Regions from separate parts of the Streptomyces sp. NPDC008137 genome, predicted to be linked through region 3. Evidence: riboswitches for the same ligand, from Rfam matches in the RefSeq annotation. Region 3 holds a riboswitch; each other region holds the start of a gene.

Evidence for each region. A riboswitch is a leader RNA that binds a small molecule or an ion and turns the genes downstream of it on or off. The one in region 3 is predicted to bind cyclic di-AMP.
Region 1: another riboswitch for cyclic di-AMP. It lies ahead of ACFZBT_RS11170 (peptidoglycan DD-metalloendopeptidase family protein); the one in region 3 lies ahead of ACFZBT_RS16070 (LysM peptidoglycan-binding domain-containing protein).
Region 2: another riboswitch for cyclic di-AMP. It lies ahead of ACFZBT_RS34695 (peptidoglycan DD-metalloendopeptidase family protein); the one in region 3 lies ahead of ACFZBT_RS16070 (LysM peptidoglycan-binding domain-containing protein).

Annotation. Positions count from the first base shown of each region.
Region 1 covers NZ_JBIBHN010000005.1:276,263-283,235, forward strand. Annotated here, with positions in the region: gene ACFZBT_RS11145 (alkaline phosphatase family protein) at 1-18, opposite strand, end outside; gene ACFZBT_RS11150 (DUF5998 family protein) at 18-605, opposite strand; gene ACFZBT_RS11155 (GNAT family N-acetyltransferase) at 657-3,479, opposite strand; gene ACFZBT_RS11160 (HPr family phosphocarrier protein) at 3,658-3,939, shown strand; gene ACFZBT_RS11165 (FCD domain-containing protein) at 4,087-4,782, opposite strand; gene ACFZBT_RS11170 (peptidoglycan DD-metalloendopeptidase family protein) at 4,975-5,760, opposite strand; cyclic di-AMP (ydaO/yuaA leader) riboswitch at 5,773-5,937, opposite strand; gene ACFZBT_RS11175 (insulinase family protein) at 6,141-6,973, opposite strand, start outside.
Region 2 covers NZ_JBIBHN010000033.1:54,550-61,522, reverse strand. Annotated here, with positions in the region: gene ACFZBT_RS34700 (alpha-galactosidase) at 1-1,224, shown strand, start outside; cyclic di-AMP (ydaO/yuaA leader) riboswitch at 1,552-1,712, shown strand; gene ACFZBT_RS34695 (peptidoglycan DD-metalloendopeptidase family protein) at 1,717-2,640, shown strand; gene ACFZBT_RS34690 (DUF6250 domain-containing protein) at 2,814-3,530, shown strand; gene ACFZBT_RS34685 (GDSL-type esterase/lipase family protein) at 3,676-4,461, shown strand; gene ACFZBT_RS34680 (TetR family transcriptional regulator C-terminal domain-containing protein) at 4,664-5,272, opposite strand; gene ACFZBT_RS34675 (Glu/Leu/Phe/Val dehydrogenase dimerization domain-containing protein) at 5,348-6,526, opposite strand; gene ACFZBT_RS34670 (MBL fold metallo-hydrolase) at 6,665-6,973, shown strand, end outside.
Region 3 covers NZ_JBIBHN010000008.1:214,336-221,308, forward strand. Annotated here, with positions in the region: gene ACFZBT_RS16050 (polysaccharide deacetylase family protein) at 1-327, opposite strand, end outside; gene ACFZBT_RS16055 (glycosyltransferase) at 411-1,742, opposite strand; gene ACFZBT_RS16060 (GNAT family N-acetyltransferase) at 1,837-2,907, opposite strand; gene ACFZBT_RS16065 (Cof-type HAD-IIB family hydrolase) at 3,094-3,942, shown strand; gene ACFZBT_RS16070 (LysM peptidoglycan-binding domain-containing protein) at 3,906-4,670, opposite strand; cyclic di-AMP (ydaO/yuaA leader) riboswitch at 4,676-4,851, opposite strand; gene ACFZBT_RS16075 (polyprenyl synthetase family protein) at 5,353-6,363, shown strand; gene ACFZBT_RS16080 (outer membrane lipoprotein carrier protein LolA) at 6,596-6,973, shown strand, end outside.

The DNA.
Region 1 (6,973 bases), on a different contig from region 3:
CGTCGTGGGCTGTGCCATCAGCGGGTGGCGTCCGCGGTCGCCTCGGAGAGGGCCTGCGCGAAGGCGAGTGCCTGGCGCACGGTCTCCGGTCCGTCCCCGGCCTCGCTGACGCGCAGGCTGAGGTCGTCCGCCGTCGAGTTGCCGGTATAGCCGTGGTCCGCCTCGCAGTTGGGGTCGCCGCAGGCGGCCGGCTCCAGGTCGATGCGGGAGACGGCGCCCCATCCGATGGTGAGGACGACCTCGCGGGGCAGGGTGCCCGGCTTGTACGACTCCGGGTTGGCGACGACCCGGCTGACCACGATCGACGAGATACGGCCGATCTTCACGGACTCCGTCGACGTCGTGGCGTAGGGCGTCGGGGAGGTGCTGTCGGCGGCCTGCTCGTCGGTGTGGCTGACGATGAAGCGGTTGTCGGTGAGGACGAGCACCGTCACATGCCGCCGCACCTCGTTCTGGTCGAACGTCGTCTCCTGGTGGACCAGGTACGACCGCATGGGCTCGCCGCCCACGGCGGCCTCCACCGCCTCGGCCACGAGGGCCGGGTAGTAGCCGCTGCGCTCGATCGCCGCCCGCAGCCCCTGGGTCGTCGTACTGGTCTTGGCCATGACGCCCATCCTACGGGGGCCCACTGACTGCGAGGCACAGCTCGCCCCCTGTCAGTACGCGGGGAGGGTCCGCGGGCCGAGGTCGTCGCGGGCGGGCGGGGTCGCCAGGCGGACGGAGGCGCCCAGGACGCTCAGGCCGTGCGAGGCGACGACGACCGGTTCCAGGGTGACCGCGACGACCTCGGGGTGGTCGTCCACCAGCCGGGACACCCGCAGCAGCAGTTCCTCCAGTGCGCGGGTGTCGGCCGGTGCGGAGCCGCGCCAGCCGAACAGCAGGGGTGCCGTGCGGATCGACCGCACCAGCGAGCCCGCCTCCCGGTCGGTGACCGGGATCAGCCGGTGCGCCGTGTCCCCGAGCAGCTGTGAGGCGGCGCCGGCCAGCCCGAAGGAGAGCACCGCTCCGGCCGCGGGGTCGATGACGGCTCGTACGACGACGTCCACGCCCCGCGGAGCCATCCGCTGCACCACGGGGCGCAGCTCGTCCGGTGCGCCGAACAGCTCGGTCAACTCGGTGTATGAGCGGCGCAGTTGGTCCTCGTCCGCGAGGTCGAGGCGGACGCCGCCCAGGTCGGCGCGGTGGCGCAGGTGCGGGGCGGTGGCCTTGAGGGCCACGGGGTAGCCGAGGGTGCGGGCGGCCTCGGCGGCGGCGTCGGGTGTCGGGGCGGGCAGGGCGCGGTGGACGTGGATGCCGTAGTGGCCGAGCAGGTCGCAGGTCTCTTCCGTGCCCAGCGTGAGTCCCTGCCCGCGCGCGAGCAGCCCGTCGATCAGCGTGGCGGCGCCTCTCTCGTCGATGTCGTCGTACTCGGGCACCTTGCCGGGCTCGGCGGCGTCGCGCCGCCACTGCGCGTAGGTGACGGCCTGGGCGAGGGCGCGGACGGCGCGCTCGGCGGCGGGGTAGGCGGGGATGAGATGGGCGCCTTCGGGGGCCTCTGCAGCGGGGGGTCGCTCTTCGGTGAGCGACGGCCGGGGAGCGGTTTGCGGTGGGGTGCCCGACTCTGCCTGGGGTGCCGTGCTCGCCGCCGCCGACAGGGCCTCGGCCAGACCGCCGAGCTCCACGTGCACGACCAGGACGGGCTTGGCCGGGGCGGCGGCCGCCGCCGAGCGCAGGGCCTCGGCGAGGGCCGCGTCCGCGACCGAGACCTCGCCCACGGCGGGTATGGCCGTGACGACGACCGCGTCGCACCGGTCGTCCGCCAGTGCGCGCGAGAGGGCCGCGTGGAAGTCCGCAGCGGAGGCCGCCGTGGTCAGGTCCTGCGGGGGGTGCGGCCTCAGGCCCTCGGCGAGGCAGGCGTCGTAGGTGAGCAGGCCGAGCGACTCGGAGTTGCCGAGGATCGCCACCCGGGGCCCGGCCGGCAGGGGCTGGCGGGCCAGGAGCAGGCCCGCGTCCACCAGGTCGGTGATGGTGTCGACGCGGATGACGCCGGCCTGCCGCAGCAGGGCCGAGACGGTCTCGTGCGGCAGCCGGGTCGCCCGGACGGCGTGCCCCTGGGGAGCGGCCGCGTGCCGCGCGCCCTGGACCACGACCAGCGGTTTCGCCGCGGCCGTCCGGCGGGCGAGGCGGGTGAACTTGCGGGGGTTGCCGATGGACTCCAAATACATCAGGACGACGTCGGTGTCGGGGTCCTCGTACCAGTACTGGAGTACGTCGTTGCCGGAGACGTCGGCCCGGTTGCCGGAGGAGACGAAGGTGGAGACGCCGGTCACACCCGTGACGCCGCCGCCGCGGCGGTGCAGCCGGGAGAGCAGCGCGATGCCGATGGCGCCGGACTGGGCGAACAGGCCGATCCGGCCCGGGCGGGGCGTCTCGGGGGCGAGGGAGGCGTTGAGCCGTACCCGCGGGGAGGTGTTGATGACACCGAAGGCGTTCGGCCCGATGATCCGCATGCCGTACGTGCGGGCCTGCCGCACGAGTGCGCGCTGGCTCTCGCGCCCCTCAAGGCCGCTCTCGGCGTACCCGGCGGAGACCACGACGAGCCCCTGCACGCCGTGCTCGCCGCACTCGGTGACGACCTCGGGGACGTACTCGGCCGGTACGGCGACGACCGCGACGTCGACCGGGCCGTCGATGTCGCGCACCGAGCGGTGGGCCGGCACGCCGTCCAGATCCTTCTGGCCCTCGGGGAGAGCCTTGTTCACGGCGTACAGGCGGCCGGTGAAGCCGGCGTCGCGGATGTTGCCGAGGACGCTGCGGCCCACGCCGCCCGGTGTACGCCCGGCGCCGATGACGGCGACCGAGCCGGGCGCGAGCAGCCGCTGCACGGACCGGGCCTCGGCGCGGTGTTCGCGCGCGTACTGCACGGCGAGGGAGCGGTCGGTGGGTTCGAGGTCGAACTCCAGACGGACCACGCCGTCCTCGAAGCTGCGCTTCTGGGTGTACCCGGCGTCCGTGAACACCTTGATCATCTTGTTGTTGGCGGGCAGCACCTCGGCGGCGAAGCGGCGGATGCCGCGCTCCCGGGCGACGGCGCCGATGTGCTCCAGCAGCGCGGAGGCGACGCCGCGGCCCTGGTGGGCGTCCTGGACCAGGAAGGCGACCTCGGCCTCGTCGGCCGGTGCCGACGCGGGCGTTCCGTCGGCGCCGATCCGGTCGTAGCGTACGGTGGCGATGAACTCGCCGCCGACCGTGGCCGCGAGTCCCACCCGGTCCACAAAGTCGTGGTGCGTGAAGCGGTGGACGTCCTTGGCGGACAGGCGAGGGTACGGCGCGAAGAAGCGGTAGTACTTCGACTCGTCGGAGACCTGCTCGTAGAAGCTGACCAGGCGATCGGCGTCATCAACGGTGATGGGCCGGATGCGCGCGGTGCCCCCGTCGCGCAGCACCACGTCGGCTTCCCAGTGGGCGGGATACTCGTGCCGGTCCGGCGAGGTCTGCATGGGCCCCAGAGTACGGCTAGCGTCCGACAGCGGACGCGAGGCAGTCTGTGGAGGGCGTCAGTCGGGTCGAGGCCGCGATCCGACGGCACCCCGGGGCGGTCACCAGGACCGCTTCGGCACAACTTCACGCTGTGGGAAACTGGTCTAGACAACCCTGAACACCGAAGGGCAGCAACACATGGCTGAGCGCCGCGTCAACGTCGGCTGGGCCGAGGGCCTCCACGCCCGCCCCGCTTCCATCTTCGTCCGAGCCGCCACGGCCGCAGGCGTCCCGGTGACGATCGCCAAGGCTGACGGCAACCCCGTCAACGCGGCCTCCATGCTGGCCGTCCTCGGCCTCGGCGCCCAGGGAGGCGAGGAGATCGTCCTCGCCTCCGACGCCGAGGGCGCGGACATCGCCCTGGACCGGCTCGCAAAGCTGGTCTCCGAGGGCCTCGAGGAGCTTCCCGAGACCGTTTGAGTATTTCTCCGCGCTTGATCCGGCGCACCCTGAAGGGCTCGTCCGAATTCATCGGGCGAGCCCTTCGCCTTTCCAGCGATTTCCCCGTCGGCGGGCAGCAGAAATAACCCCCCGCGAATTACCCACTCTTTGTATACGGCTCCTGTGTTAATGCCGCAGGCTTGCCGTGTTTACGGCATGTTGCGAGTTCCTCACACGCTCGGCGCGCTCCCCCGCGGAGCCGAAACGCAGCCGGTGCGCGGCCGTCGCGCGCTCGGTGTGCAGCGCCGTGACCGCCCGCGCGCGCTCGCCGTCCCCGCGCGCCACCGCGTCCACGATCGCGCCGTGCTCGGCCCAGCACTCCACGGGCCCGGACGGTGCCTCCACGGCGTACATCCAGGCGATCTTGTGCCGGAGCTGGGTGAGCATCGAGGTCAGCGCGGGGCTGCCGGAAGCCTGGGCCAGTGTCTCGTGGAACCAGCCGCCCAGAGAGCGCAGGTCGTCGCTGTTGCCCCGGCGGGCGCGCTCCTGGCCGAGCCGGACCAGGCCGCGCAGGACCTTCAGATGGGCCTCGGTGCGGCGCTGGGCGGCGCGGGCGGCGCCCAGCGGCTCCAGCAGCATGCGCATCTCCAGCAGGTCGGCGGCCTCCTGCTCGGTGGGCTCGGCGACGCACGCACCCGCGTGCCGCCGGGTGACCACGAAGCCCTCGGCCTCCAGGGTGCGCAGAGCCTCCCGGACGGGGACGCGCGAGACGCCGTAGCGGCGCGCGAGGAGTTCCTCGGTGAGCCGGCTGCCGCGCTCGTAGACACCCGCGACGATGTCGTCCCGGATGGCCGTGCACACCGAGTGCGCGGGAATACGCATGACCGACCTCCGCTTAATCCCCGTGAAACGTCGACTGGTGACGTGTGTTCCGTGACTCTATTGCAATGAGCCGGAATTTCCGACGGCAGGCAGGAAATCAGGGATATTTTTTGGACAGTCGGCCGTGGCGAACGCCGAAAGCCCCGGCTCGGGGAGCCGGGGCTTTCGGGAAGAACAGTCGCCGTCGGATGTTCAGACGTTCACGCCGTGCGAGCGGAGGTAGGCGACGGGGTCGATGTCGGAGCCGTAGTCGGGACCGGTGCGGGCCTCGAAGTGCAGATGCGGGCCGGTGACGTTGCCGGTCGCGCCGGACAGGCCGATCTGCTGGCCCGGGGTGACCTTCTGGCCCACCGAGACGCTGCTGGACGACAGGTGGCCGTACTGGGTGTACGTCCCGTCGTTCATCTTGATCACGACCTGGTTGCCGTAGGAACCGCCCCAGCCGGCCTCGACGACCTCACCCATGCCGACCGAGTGGACGGCCGTGCCGCTGGCGGCGTGGAAGTCGACGCCCGTGTGGCTGCCGGAGGACCAGACGGCGCCGCCGGACTTGTAGCCGGTGGAGACGTACGAGCCGGAGATCGGGGACACGAAGGTGTTGAGACGCTTGCGCTCGGCCTCGCGAGCGGCGCGCTCCTTGGCCTCGCGGGCCTTCTCGGCGCGCTCCTTGGCCTCCTTGGCCGCCTCGGCGGCGCGCTCGCGGGCGGCCTCCTCGGCCTTCTTCTTGGCGGCGGCCTCTTCGGCCGCCTGCTTCTGGGCGATGGCCTGGGCGTCGATCTTCTGGGCCACGGTGTCGCCCATGGTGACGACCGGGGTGAGGCCCGTCTGCTCGGCGGCGGGCTCCGCGGCGAGGGCCGGGGCGGCCACGGCGCCGACGACACCGGTGGTGGCGAGGGCCGCGACGCCCGCGGCGCGGGCCGTGCGGCGCTGGATCCGGCTGGGACGACGGTGCTTCCCGGTGGCGCGCGTGAACGCCATGTGGTGGCTGGTCCTTTCCTTCCCTCTCGCCTACCGGGTTAGCTGACGGGTTCGGAGCAGGAAGGTCTCCTACGGACCCCCTCGCGACTCGCGCGGGCGTCCGATTCACCCCAGGGACTGCGGTGGGTCCCCGGCTCCCCTGGCTCGCGCCGTACGGGGACTCGGCGATGACTGTCCGGTGCCGCGGGTGCGGCGCACTGCCTGACGAACAGCCCGGACGACGCTAAGCGGCGCCACTTTCAATTCCCAAACGGATCCCGGCTTTTGTAGCGCATCCCACAGGGCAGACAGGCAACTCCCACCCCAATTCGGACATAGAGGAGCCCTGGTGCCTTAGAAGACAACCAGGGCCCCTACGCGCGCGTGGCGTTCGGCTCCCGCTACTCGGCGGCGACCACGGCGACTTCACCGATGCCGAGGGCCTCGACCGGGCCCTTGATCTGCGCCGCGTCTCCGACCAGGACGGTCACCAGACGGTCCACCGGGAAGGCGCTGACGGCCGCCGCGGTGGCCTCCACGGTGCCGGTCGCGGCGAGCTGCCGGTAGAGCGCGGCCTGGTAGTCGTCGGGCAGGTGCTGCTCGACCTGGTCCGCCAGCGTGCTCGCGACGGCCGCCGCCGTCTCGTACTTGAGCGGCGCCACGCCGACCAGGTTCTGCACGGCGACATCCCGCTCGGCGTCGGTCAGCCCCTCGGCGGCGAGGGTGCGCAGCACCGTCCAGAGGTCCTCGAGGGCGGGGCCGGTGTTGGGGGTGTCCACGGAGCCGCTGATCGCGAGCATCGCGGCACCGGTCCCGTCCGGGGCGGACCTGAGGACCTGGGCGAACGCCCGCACGCCGTAGGTGTAGCCCTTCTCCTCACGCAGGACGCGGTCCAGACGGGAGGTGAGGGTGCCGCCGAGGCAGTACGTGCCGAGCACCTGCGCGGGCCAGACGCGGTCGTGCCGGTCCGAGCCGATCCGGCCGATGAGCAACTGCGTCTGGACAGCGCCCGGGCGGTCCACGATGACGACCCGGCCGGTGTCGTCGGCGGTCACCGGCGGAACCGGCCGCGGCTCGGCCGAGGAGCCGGTCCAGGCGCCCAGTGTGTCGCCGAGCAGCGCGTCGAGGTCGATGCCGGTGAGGTCGCCGACGACCACGGCGGTCGCGGTCGCCGGGCGGACGTGCTTCTCGTAGTAGGCGCGTACGGCCGCGGAGTCGATCGCGGCGACCGTCT
Region 2 (6,973 bases), on a different contig from region 3:
TGGCAGCGCACCCATGTCGTCCCGGACGCGGACCGGGACCGGCCGGTGCTGTTCAACTCCTGGGAGGCCACCGAGTTCGACATCTCGCAGGAGCAGCAGCGGGCGCTCGCCGAGCGGGCCGCCGCCATGGGTGTCGAGCTGTTCGTGGTCGACGACGGCTGGTTCGGGTCCCGGACCAGCGACCGGGCCGGGCTCGGTGACTGGACGCCCAATCCCGACCGCTTCCCGGGCGGGCTGAAGCCGCTCGCCGACCATGTGCACGGCCTCGGTATGCGGTTCGGGATCTGGGTCGAGCCGGAGATGGTCAACGCGGACAGCGACCTGTACCGCGCGCATCCCGACTGGGTGCAGTACCAATCGGGACGAAAGCGGACGGAGTTCCGTAATCAGCTCGTACTGAACCTGGCTCGCGAGGACGTCCAGGAGTATCTGTGGGAGCAGCTCGACGGGCTGCTCTCCAGTGCGCCGATCGATTACGTCAAGTGGGACTTCAATCGCTGCTTCAGCGACGCCGGGTGGCCGGACGACTCGTACCCGCAGCGGCTCTGGGTCGACCACGTCCACGCCCTGTACGCCCTGCTGGACCGGCTTCGGGCGGCCCACCCCGGGGTGGCCTTCGAGTCCTGCTCGGGCGGTGGCGGCCGGATCGACCTCGGGGTGCTGGGCCGCACGGACCAGGTGTGGACCTCCGACAACACCGACCCGCTCGACCGGCTCGCCATCCAGCACGGCTTCAGCCAGATCCATCCGGCCCGGGTCATGGCCGCCTGGGTCACCGACAGTCCGAACGCCATGCTCAGCCAGCGGGCCAGCTCCCTGCGGTTCCGGTTTGTCAGCGCGATGGCCGGGGTGCTCGGGGTGGGCGGCGACCTCACGCGGTGGACGCCGGAGGAGCTCGCCGAGGCGCGGGAGTGGGTCCGGCTCTACAAGGAGATCCGGCCCGTGGTGCAGCGCGGGGACCTGTACCGCCTGCGGCCCCCGGAGGGCGGCCTGAGCGCGGTGCAGTACGTCCTCGGCGACGAGACCGTCGTCCTCGCCTGGCTCCAGGCGCAGCGCTACGGCGAGCCCGTTCCGGCGCTCCGGCTGCGGGGGCTCGACCTGGCAGCGGCGTACGAATGCCTCGAAACGGGCGAAGTTCACCGAGGGGCCGTACTCGCTCATCACGGACTGCGGGTCGGCCTGCGCGGGGATTTGGATGCCGCAGTCATCCGCCTGCGTAAGTAGCCGTTCTGTCCGAATCTGGCGATTAGGGAACTTAAAGCATTTCAGGTGTTTCGGTATAACGTGCCCCGATCGTAAAGGAGATGGGGTCGGGGTGCGTGACCATCGTCATATTCGTGACGATGTATTGTCGTCATGTTCACGTAATTCTCGCGCTATTCAGGGGCATTGAGGAAAAACAGAGATCGCGAATCCACGCTCGGTGACGGGAAATGTGCCGACGGGTCAAGAAAAACGCTCTCACAGGCAACCGCAAGCTTGTCCCATTGCGTCTCGGTCGCTTACGTTCCACACCAATCCGGACGGACGCCTAATCCTGCCGCCGCCCGGAGCCCGCACACACTGACCCGTGTATGGCAGGAGCGGGGGACCCACAGGTAAGACGCCTGTTCCGGTTCCCGGAACGGCTTGGGGTACAGCCGCACTTCGGCGCGGCCGGGCATCTCCAGCCCGCACCCGACAGCTCACCTCGCAGGCGCCGGAGAGGAATCCGCCATGCCCGCGAAGGGTAAGCACCGCCGCCCGAAGTCCCAGCGTTTCACCCGTTCCATAGCCGTCGCCGGAACCGGCGGGGCCGCCCTCGCCCTTCCGCTCATGGGGGCCGCAGGCGCCCATGCCGCGACCCCGCAGTCGACCCCGGAAAAGGCCGTCCAGGCCGCTCCGGCCGCCGGGGAGAAGGCCGCCGAAAAGGCCACGGGCGCCCACACGTACACCGTGAAGGCCGGCGACTATCTCGCGAAGATCGCCGACGACCAGAACGTCAGCGGCGGCTGGAAGAAGCTCTACGCCGACAACCGTGACGTGGTCGGTGCCGACCCGTCGCTGATCCACCCGGGCCTGAAGCTCTCGGTCGGCAAGAAGGCGGAGAGCGCGCCCAAGACGCAGTCGTCCGCGCCCAAGGCGGCCGAGAAGCCGAAGGCATCGGCCGAGAAGTCGTCCGCATCCGAGGCGTCCTCGAAGGCCGGCGCCGCCGCGAAGCCCGCCGCCGCCAAGCCCGCCGCCGAGGCCTCCGGCTTCAGCCTCCCGGTCGCCGGCGCCTCCGTCGGTACGCCGTACCACATGTCCGGAAGCATGTGGTCCAGCGGCTACCACACCGGTGTCGACTTCGTCGTCCCGACCGGCACCTCTCTCAAGGCCGTCGGCGCGGGCACGGTCGTCTCCGCCGGCTGGGGCGGCGCGTACGGCAACCAGGTCGTCATCCAGCTCGAGGACGGCAAGTACGCGCAGTACGCCCACCTGTCCCAGCTCTCCGTCTCGGCCGGCCAGACCGTGACGGCCGGACAGCAGATCGGGCTGTCCGGTGCGACCGGCAACGTGACCGGACCGCACCTGCACTTCGAGATCCGCACCTCGCCCGACTACGGCTCGGACGTGGACCCGGTCGCCTACCTGCGCTCGCACGGCGTCTCCGTGGGCTGACCGACCGCACGACCACCTGCCTGACACGCGGCCGAAGGCCGGACCCCGATCCCCGGGTCCGGCCTTCGGTGTGCGCGCATCCGCGGGTCGGCTCAAGGGATCGACAGGGGGCGGCAGTTGGGACACAGTGATCCCGTCGTGAGTGCAAGCGCTTTCCGAAGGAGTCGTGTCCCGTGCCGACCACCCGCAGAACGTTCGGAGCCCTGGCCGCCGGAGCCGCCCTGGCCGCCCTCGCCCCGGCGGCGGCCGCGAACGCCGCGCCCTTTCACCGCCGCCTCATCGCTCACGACGACTTCTGTCACGGCCTCGCCCGGTGGACGGCCGAACTTCAGGACGGCGGCGCTGTCACCGCCTCGCGCGGCGTGCTGGAGATCGACGTGCCCGGCGGAGCGACCGTCTGGTTCAGACGGCGTCTCGAAGCGCCGTACGTCCTGGAGTACACCGCCACGCCCGTCTCCGAGGGTGGGGTCAACGACCGGGTCTCGGACCTCAACAACTTCTGGAACGCGACCGACGTCCGCTCCCCGGAGGACCTCTTCGCGACGCCGCGTGGCGGGGCGCTGGAGGAGTACGACCATCTGACGACGTACTACGCCGGGTACGGCGCCAACTACAACACCACGACCAGGCTGCGGCGTTACGTGGGTCAGGCCGGTGTGCGTCCCCTGATCCACGACTACACCGAGCCGCTCCTGGTCCCGGGTGAGCCGAACCGGGTCCGGATCGTCTCCGACGGGTCGACGGTGCGGTGGTGGAACAACGGGCGGCTCGTCTTCGACTACACCGATCCGCAGCCGTACACGAGCGGGCACTTCGCCTTCCGGACCGTCTGGAGCCACTTCCGGATCACGGGCTTCCGGGTCTGGCGACTGACCCCGGAACGTCCGTGAGGGGTGGTCTATTCCGGGGTTGGCGAACACTTTAGGAGTGGCTTATCTCACCGCCCGTCAACCCTTTCCTACGGTCGCGTAGGTCACATTCGAGGGTGAATCATGAACGGCTGTGGCAGACGATTCGAAGAGTGACGGCAGAGCAGTGATCGGGTCGTACGTGGCGCTGGGGGACAGCTTCACCGAGGGCGTCGGCGATCCCGGCCCCGACGGGGCGTTCGTCGGCTGGGCCGACCGGTTCGCGGTGCTGCTCGCCGACCGCAGGCCCGAAGGCGACTTCCGGTACACCAATCTGGCCGTACGCGGAAAACTCCTCGACCAGATCGTGGCGAACCAGCTTCCGCGGGCCGTCGACATGGCCCCGGACCTCGTCTCCTTCTGCGCCGGGGGCAACGACATCATCCGGCCCGGCACCGACCCGGACGAGGTGGCCGAGCGGTTCGAGAGGGCCCTCGCCCAGCTGGCCGCGGTGGCCGGCACGGTGATGGTGACGACCGGGTTCGACACCCGTGGCGTGCCCGTGCTCAAGCATCTGCGCGGCAAGATCGCCACGTACAACGGGCATGTCCGGGCCATCGCCGACCGGTACGGCTGCCCGGTCCTCGACCTGTGGTCCCTGCGCAGTGTCCAGGACCGCCGGGCCTGGGACGCCGACCGGCTGCACCTGTCGCCCGAGGGGCATACTCGCGTGGCGCTCCGTGCGGGACAGGCGCTCGGACTCGACGTTCCGGCCGACCCCGAGCAGGAGTGGCCTCCGCTGCCGCCCCGCGGCACCCTCGACGTCCGGCGGGACGATGTCCACTGGGCGCGCGAGTTCCTGGTGCCGTGGATCGGGCGCCGGCTGCGCGGGGAGTCGTCGGGGGACCATGTGACGGCCAAGGGGGCGCTGTCGCCGGAGGACATCAGGATGCGGATCGGGTCGGTGGCGTAGCGCCTTGCGCCGGGGGGCGGGGCCGCGACGGGGGGTGTCCGTCCTCGGAACGTCGCGATGGGGTCTCACGCCGACTGGCTGTTCGTTGACGCGACAACCGCTGCGGGCGGACACCCCCGACACGTCCCCTTCCGTGCGTACGCGGGTGCGGGCCGCCCTCGCTGCGGCATACCGCCCCCGCTCAGCATCCACGCCGAGTGGTTCACAGCAGGGTGACCGACTCCAGGCCCAGTTCGCGAGACAGCGCCTCCTCCACCCACTCCTGCGCCCGCGCCCGCGGCACCGCGCCCTCGTAGGACGTCAGCTGGACGGCGAGTCCGTCCAGCAGGGCGGTGAGGCGCAGGGCCGTGCCGGGTGGGTCGGGGCAGTGGAACTCACCGGCCGCCACGCCCTCCGCGATGACCTCGGCGATGGCCGCCTTCCACTGCCAGTCGAGGTCCTGGGCGACCTCCCGCAGCGCGGGCTCGCGCAGCGCCGCCGCCCAGCCCTCGATCCAGAGCCGCCAGCCCTTGGCCTGGCCCGTCGGGGCGTACCACCGTACGGCCGACCGCAGCCGGCGCAGCGCGGACGTACGGCGGCCCAGCAGCTTGCGCAGATGCGCCAGGTCGCCCTCCGCCGCATGCCGGAACGCGGCGGCCACCAGCTGTTCCTTCGTCGAGAAGTGATAGAGGACCAGCGCGTTGCTCACCCCGAGCGCCGAGGCGATGTCGGCGATCCTGACCGCGGTCACGCCCCGCGCCTCGATCTGCTCGACGGCGGCCCGCAGCAGATCACCGCGCCGTTCCGCCACGCTCAACCGGACTCTCGTCACGCCGTCACCCTACACACGCGCGCGCACCCTCTTGACGTGTGGATTCGGCCGGTCCGGCGGCCGGTTCGACGTACCTCAGCGGTACCAGCCGAAGCGCTCCGCGATCAGCGGCATCCGGTCCGCCGCGATCGCGTGGGCGGCCGTGCGCGGTGTCGTCCCGTCGGTCTCCGCCCGGGCCAGCATCCGGTCGACGAGGGCCCGCATCGAGCCGCGGACGTGGGCGAACGCCTCCTCCGCGTCGGCGCCGATGTCCCCGAAGAGCGTCCACCACCACCAGGCGTTCGTCCCGGAGTTGACCACCACGTCCGGCAGCACGGTCACCCCGCGCGCGGCCAGCAGCAGCTCCGCCTCCGGTCGTACGGGCATGTTGGCCGCCTCGACGACCCAGCGGGCGGTGATCCGCTCCTGGTTCCCGGAGTCGATCGCGTACGAGACGGCCGCGGGCACCAGGACGTCCGTGTCGGCCGACAGCCACGCGTCGCCGGGCAGCTCGCGGTCGCCTGGCCGCAGCGCGGATCGGTCCACGGCGCCGTGGGCGTCCCGCGCGGCGAGCAGCGCCTCGACGTCCAGGCCCGCCGGGTTGGCGATCGTGCCCTTGACGTCGGCGACGGCCACGACCGTGAGTCCCGCGCGGGAGAGGAAGCGTGCGGTGGCCCCGCCCATGGTGCCCAGTCCCTGGAGGGCGACCCGCGTCCCCGGGTAGGGCACACCGGCGCGGTCCAGGGCTGTGAGGGCCGCCTCTGCCACACCGCGGCCGCCGACCAGTTCGTCGAGCCCCATGCCGTCCACCTCGACCGCGAACGCGTCCGCGAGTCGCCGCCTGGCCTCGGCCTGGTCGTCCAGCAGGGGATACACGGCCTGTATGGAGGAGACCAGCCCCGCCTCGGCGGCGGCCCGGTCCACCAGGTCCTGGGTGAGCCCGAGGTCCTCGCCCGTCGTCCAGCAGCTCTCGATGTACGGCCGCATCGCGCGCAGATAGCGCACGAGCAGGGGGTAGGCCTGCGGGTCCCGGGGGTCGCAGTCGATGCCGCCCTTCGCGCCGCCGAGCGGGACGTAGCGGCTCTCGGGGTCGTAGTGCAGGGCCTCCTTCATGGTCATCCCGCGAGCCAGGCCGGTGACCTCCTCCAGGGTGCACCCCGCGCGCATCCGCAGACCGCCGCTGGCGACACCGCGCACCAGCCGGTCGACGACCAGAAAGCCCTGGTGACCGGTGAGGTGGTCGGTCCAGGTGAGGGACAGCAGAGGGCTGGCCATGCGGGCTCCTTCGCCGGGGTTGCCGAGGGTGTTACTGAATCACCGGTCAGTATCGCCCTCGGAGGGACCCCGGTGCCCCGGTGTTGTCGGAGGGGCCGACCATAATGGAAAGCCTGACCGACTCCACCTGGAGGTACCGTGGCCGGTTTCCGTCCCCTGAGCACCGGGCTCCGTGCGCTGCGGCCCGGGGCGTTCGGCGCGGATCCGCGCGGTGAGCGCATGGCGCGCATCCGCAGATCGCCCCACTTCAAGGACGGGGTCTTCCAGAACCCCGGCGGCCCCGCGCGGACCCGGCCCTCGGGCTCCACCCTGGACTTCGCGAAGGTCTTCTTCGACAAGGAGACCCGGCCCCGCCGCAGCCCGAAGGGCACGGTGCCGCTGCACTCCACCACCCTCGCCGACATCGCCCGGCCTCCGGCCACGGGGCTGCGGCTGACGTGGATGGGG
Region 3 (6,973 bases):
CTCCGCCGCCCGGTCCAGGGTCATCATCGGGGCGGGCGGCAGCAGACTGCGGCCGCCCGGGGTGATGGCGCCGGTGGTGAGATACGCGGTGGCGGGCAGGCCGCGGCCGGCCAGCGTCTCGGCGGTCGGGCCGGGCAGATCGGCGAAGCCGTCGTCGAAGGTGAGCAGCACGGGCCGGGGCGGCAGGGACGCCCGCCCGGCCAGATGGTCGGCGATCGTACTGATCGTGACCGGCGTACGGCCGCTGTCGGCGAGCGCGTCGAGATGGGCCGCGAACTGCCGTGGCGTGACCGTGAACTCGGCGATCCAGCCGGGCGGGTCGTCCATCACCGCGTGGTACAGGAAGACGGGGATGGCCGGGGTCCCCGAGGGCGATATCGGCCTCGGGGACCGCGTACGTGCCGACGTCCTCATCTCGCCCCCCGAAGCGTCGCGCCGCCCGCCGCGCGCAGCGCCCGCCGCGCCCGCACATAACCGACGGGCCCGTACAGCATCCCCCTGCGCTGCAACCGCGACAGCCGCCGCGGCCAGGGATGCGTCCGCGTGTCGTGGTCGCCCGGCGCCCCGCCCCCTTCGGTCTCGCGTACGGCCGTCAGCGTCCGGGCGTGGGCGAGGCCGCGGGGCAGCCGCGCGAGGAACGCCGGCAGCAGCGCGGGGCGGTTCACCAGCACCGCGGTCAGATAGGCGGTGAGCCCGGCGCCGTAGCCGTACGCCTGGGTCTCCAGGTCCTGCCAGGTCTCCCGGTGGTGATGCCACACCAGTGCGGACGGCGTGTAGCGCAGCCGGTGACCCTGGGCCAGCACACGGACGAAGCCGTAGAGGTCGTCGCCGCCCCGGGCGGCCGTACCGGCACCGGTGGCCGGGTCGAAACCGCCGACGGAACGCAGCACCGCCGTACGGAACGCCATGTTCGCGCCGGAGCCGAACCGCCCCGCCGTGAACGGGAACAGCGGTTCGTCGCCCGGCGGACGCGCCGGGTCGTACGTCCTTGGAGTGAAGCCCTTCGCGAAGCCGCCGTGGCTCTCCAGCAGCATCTGGGCGGGGGTCGTCAGCCGCGCGGGCAGGATCAGCCCGGTGGCGCAGCCGAGTCCGGCGTCGGCGGCGAAGGGCGCGGTCAGTTCGGTCAGCCAGCGCGGGTCGGCGACGACGTCGTCGTCGGTGAAGGCGACCACCTCGCCCCGCACGGCCGCGAGGCCCGCGTTGTGCGCGACCGCGAGGCCGGGCACCCGCTCGCACACGTACCGCACGCGCTCGGCGTACTTCCGCTCCACCAGCTCCCGCGTCTCGTCCGTCACGGGCGCGTTGTCCACGACGACGATCTCGAACCGCGGATGGTCCTGCGCCAGCAGCGAGTCCAGCGCACGGGCCAGCTGCCCGGCCCGCTCCCGGGTCGCTACGACGACACTGGTGTACGGAGGCTCACGGAGCTCACCGGGCTCACCGAACGCACCGGCTTCCGCGCGTGCGGAAAGAAGGGGCGCACACTCCGCCCGCGCCAGCCCCTCCAGCACACCCCGCGCGTCCGCCCCCTCCGGCACCCGCCCGAGCAGCGTGCCCACGGGCCGTCCACCCCTGCGGACCAGCACGAACACCTCGCCGTGTGTCACCGGCGGGCTCCCCGGGCCGGGTCTGAGCACCGCCTCGTCTCCGTCGAGGCCGTCGAGATCCAGCTCAGCGACCTGCACCGCCCCGATGTCCAGGAACCGCCGTATCTCCTCCCGCGCACGCGTCGAACGAGCCATGCGCCCCTCACCCCCCACTCGTGTCGGTACGAACTCGTGCTCAGGTATGAACTCGTTCTCAGGTACGAACTCGTGCTCAGGTACGAACTCGTCCTCAGTTACGGCGCAGCCGAGCCGCGCCCTTCAGGGTCCGCGCGGCCAGCGCCGCGAGCCGCGGCCTGGCGCGGACGAAACTGTGCGCGCGGCGCGCCGGCTCGCGGCTCAGCCAGTGCAGTGCCGCGCCCGCCCCCGGCCGCGTCACCGCACCCTCGTACACGGGCAGCTCGCCCGTCTTCAGCGCGTCCTTGTACTCCGCGGCGCCCCGCCCCAGGTCGAGCATGCCGATGCCCTCGGCGGCCGCCGCCTCGGCCATGCGCAGATGCAGCACCAGACCCGGCGAGTACTTCGCGAACTCCGGGTCGTAGGCCGGGAACCAGCAGGCCAGGACGGATGCCGAGCGCAGTCCGAAGTGGGCGGCGACGGGCCGCCCACCCGCGTACAGCACGGACAGCGTGCCGCTGCACTCCGGTGCCCGGGTCCGGGCCAGCCGTCCCACGAGGCGGGTGATCCACTCCCGTGCGAAGCGGTCCTGCCGGCCCGTCCTGCGGTACTGCGCCGACTTCCACTCCATGAGGGTGCGCAGCGCGGCCGGGTCGCGTTCGTCGAACACGAACCGCGTCTCGCCGGCCTGCCGGCCCAGCCTGCGCTCCTTGGCCAGGGTCGTCTTCAGGAACTTCGGCGACTGGGCGCGCAGCACCGACTCGTAGGTCTCGTAGCCCTTCTCCACGTCGATGACGTAGGCGGCGTGCTCCTCGGCCGCGTACCGGACGAACAGCCGCTGCTCGGCCTCCAGGTTGTCGAAGGCGAAACTCGACACCGAGCAGGCCCTCAGGAGCCGGCCCGTGTCCAGGTCCAGGCCCGGCCGCAGGATCGCCCCCTGTGCGTCCGAGACACCGAGCCCGATCGCCCGGCCCTGGCCCAACGGCCCTCGCTCGTACGGCAGGAAACCGACCGGTTCCAGCCCCTCGTACACCACCGCGACCCGTGCCCCCGGCCTCACCAGACCGACGGCTTCGGTGAACTCCGGTTCCATGAAGGGGTTGCGCGGTGTCTCGGAGGCAGCGCGCAGTGCGCGCCAGCGCTCCCTCTCCCCTTCGCCGAGTTCCCCGGGCCCAGCCACGCGAATGCGCCCACTGCTCAACCTGACCCCCCGATCAAGTCCCCCCTGGACACTTGGAAGGTACCGCCCGAGACGGCCTCGACGGTAGGTAGCGGACCATGTTGTTGCCAACTGGTGCAGAGGCCTTCAACCGGGCAATCGGTGTCCACTGCGCGATGAAACGAAGGGGCGCGCTGTCCGTATTCTCAGATCATGGCCGCACCCATCGCATATTCACTCATCGCCACCGACCTGGACGGAACGCTGCTGCGCGGCGACGACACCCTGTCCGACCGGTCTCTCGAAGCGCTCGCGCGGGTGGCGCACGCCGGTGCCCAGCACCTCGTGGTGACAGGCCGGCCGGCACCGCGTGTGCGACCGCTCCTCGACGACCTCCGCTGCACGGGGCTCGCGGTGTGCGGGCAGGGCGCGCAGGTGTACGACGCCGGCGCGGGCCGACTGCTGTGGTCCATCACCCTGGACCGGGAACTGGCGGAGACCGCGCTCGGCAAGATCGAGGCCGAGGTGGGGGAGGTGTACGCGGCGGTCGACCAGGACGGGGTCGACGGGCTCACGCTCATCGAGCCGGGCTATCTCATGCCGCACCCGACCCTGCCGGCCGTACGGGTCGAGCGGCGCGACGATCTGTGGGGCGAGCCGATCAGCAAGGTGCTGCTGCGCCATCCCGCCCTGTCGGACGACGAGTTGGCGGCGACGGCCCGTTCGGTGGTCGGATCGCTGGCGACGGTGACGATGTCGGGGCCCGGCACGGTCGAGCTCCAGCCGTGCGGCGTCACCAAGGCGACGGGCCTGGCGCTGGCCGCCGAGCATCTGGGGCTGCGGCCGGCGGACACCATCGCCTTCGGTGACATGCCCAACGACATCCCGATGTTCGACTGGGCCGCCCACGGCGTCGCGATGGCGAACGCCCATCCCGAACTCAAGGCCGTGGCCGACGAGGTCACCCTGTCGAACGAGGACGACGGCATCGCCGTCGTCCTCGAGCGACTGCTGGGCCAGGCGGCTCAGTACGGGCCGTTGACGTTGTCGATCGAGCCGTAGCGGTCGGCCGCGTAGTTGCAGGCCGCCGTGATGTTGGCGACCGGGTCGTACGGGTCCCACGACGTGCCGTCCACGTGGTAGGCCTGGAACGTCGGGTCGATGGTCTGGAGCAGACCCTTGGACGGGGTGCCCTTGACCGCGTTGGAGTCCCAGTTGTTGATCGCCTGGGGGTTGCCGGACGACTCGCGCATGACGTTGCGGTAGATGCCGTCGTAGGACCCCGGAATGCCCTTCTGCGCCATGATGTCCAGCGCCTCGCGGATCCACCCGTCGAGGTTGTCGGCGTAGGTCTTGGCGGAGGCCTGGGTGGCCTTGGCGACGCCACCGGCCGGCTTGGCCGCGGACGACTTGGCCGCCTTCTTCGGGGCGGCGGCCGCCTTGGTCGTCGACACCTTCAGCTTCAGGCCCGGGTGGATCAGCTTCGGGCTGTCGCCGATGGCGGAGCGGTTGTCCTTGTAGAGCTTCTTCCAGCCGCCCGCGACGTCGTACTTGTCCGCTATGCGGTAGAGCGTGTCGCCCTTGGTCACGGTGTACGTGAGCGACTTGGGCTGGGCCGCCCGGTCCACGGACTGCGCGACGGCGGGTGCGCTCTGCGGCGCCTCGGCGGCGCTGGCGATGGTGGTTCCGAGCAGCGGGAGGGTCAGTGCCGCTCCGCCGGTGCCGGCGATCGCGACACCTCGGGAGAGCGGGTTGGTTCTGGGGCGACGGTGCTTGCCTCGTCCGGCCATGGCGAAATTCCTCTCCGGCGCCTGCGAGGTGAGCTGTCGGGTTCGGGCCGGGAGGTGCCCGGCCGCGTACGGCGGTGTACTGCCGTACGCGGCTTCACCCCGAGCCGTGCCGCTGTGCGGACGGCGACTTACCTGGGTCCCCCGCTCCTGCCCTGCGTGAGTGAGTCGGTTCGTGTGGGGGTCCGGGCGGCGGCAGGATTCGGCGTCCGCCGGACAGGCCGGGAACGTATGCGAGAGCACATGTCGGGAACAAGCGCCGGAGTCACATATCGCGCGGTTGACCTTGGTCAGGGGCGTTCGGTCCGCTTGATCCTTTGCGAGAGCCAAGGCTCAACTGGCGTTCGACTGAAGGAGGTACGGGTCGATGCCGGGGTGGCGCGACAAAGGGGTTAACGTGATTCAACTCACTGATCACAAGCCTGTGGGGCAATTACCGTCAAAGGTAATTTGCTCAATCGTCATGGCAAATCGTGAATATCTCACTATCGGCTGGTAAGTCGACAAATGTCTGTTCTTATGGCCCGATCGAAAACATAACGGTCGTGATCAGATACCACCCGGCCTGTAACCATGGGCGCTGGCAGTGATCGAAACGTGACCGGATACGCTGACTCGAGTGATGGCAGCGACCTATCGACAATCCGCGTAATCACCGGCAGACACAGCAGACAGGAGACCCCTCGTGACCGACGTCGGGCCGTTCGGGCTGAGCGTGCGGGACCAGGCTCTGGAAGCCGATGTCCAGGCCGGGTTGGCGGCTGTCGAGGAAGGCTTGTTCGAGGCCACCAAGAGCGAGGTGCCCTTCATCACGGAGGCCGCCCAGCACCTGGTGCGGGCCGGCGGCAAGCGGTTCCGTCCGCTGCTCGTGATGCTCTCCGCCCAGTTCGGTGACCGGTACGCGCCCGGGATCGTGCCGTCGGCCGTCGTCGTGGAGCTGACCCACCTCGCCACGCTGTACCACGACGACGTGATGGACGAGGCGACGGTGCGCCGCGGGGTCGCGAGCGCGAACGCCCGCTGGGACAACTCCGTCGCGGTCCTCACCGGCGACTTCCTCTTCGCCCGTGCCTCGCACACCCTGGCCGACCTCGGTCCGGAGGCGGTGCGGGTGCAGGCCGAGGCGTTCGAACGGCTGGTGACCGGGCAGATCCTGGAGACGGCCGGACCGCAGGACGGCCGCGACCCCGTCGAGCACTACCTGGACGTGCTGGGCGGCAAGACCGGTTCGCTGGTGGCCGTGTCGTGCCGGTTCGGCGCGATGATGTCCGGCGCCGACGAGACGACCGTGGACGTGCTGACCCAGTACGGCGAGCGGCTCGGCGTCGCCTTCCAGCTCGCGGACGACGTCCTGGACATCGCCTCCGACTCGCACGAGTCCGGCAAGACGCCCGGCACCGATCTGCGCGAGGGCATCCCCACCATGCCGGTGCTGCGGCTGCGCGAACGGGCGGCCCGGCTCGGCCTCGCGGACGACATCGCCCTGTGCGAGCTGCTGGACTCCGACCTCACCGACGACCAGCGGCACGCCGAGGCCCTGCGCCTGCTGCGCGCCCACCCGGCGCTGGACCAGGCCCGGAAGGACACCGTCCGCTACGCCCAGGACGCCCGGTCGGCGCTGGCCCCCCTGCCCGAGTGCGCCGCGAAGACGGCACTCGTGGAGCTGTGCGACGCGGTGGTACACCGGGCGGGCTAGCCGGTTCTTTCCGTGCGTCCCCTACGGGTCGGGGGAGGAGCCGCCCCTCCGTGTCATACCCCAGCAGTACGTGGAGTTGAGTCCGGGGTCTGACGCATTGCCCTGGCCGATTTGGTCAGATGGACACCAGGGAAAGACACCACTCCTCACCTGTTCGGGTGAGAATGGCGGCTCAGGGACGAGTGCGTGGACGACACGGACAGCCGCCGCCGACCACGGAGGTAGGGCACACATGGCACCGTACGCATCCGACGACAGCACGACCGCCGGAGAGGTCGACGAGCAGCGTTCCGGACGGCGCAAAGCCGCGCGGTACGTCGTACCGGTCACGGTGATGGGGGTGGCGGCCGCGACGATCGGGCTGGTCCCCGCGCTCGCCGACTCCGGTGACCCCGACCTCCCGAAGATCACCGCACAGCAGCTCATCGAGAAGATCGCGAAGTCGGACGTCCAGCAGCTGTCCGGCACCGTGAAGATCAGCACGGACCTCGGACTTCCGGACCTCGGCGGCCTGGAGAGCAGTCTGCTGTCCGGCGCCGCGAGCCAGGGCGAGGGCGGCTCCTCCGCCGACCCGACGGCCAAGCTCACCGAACTGGCCTCCGGTACGCAC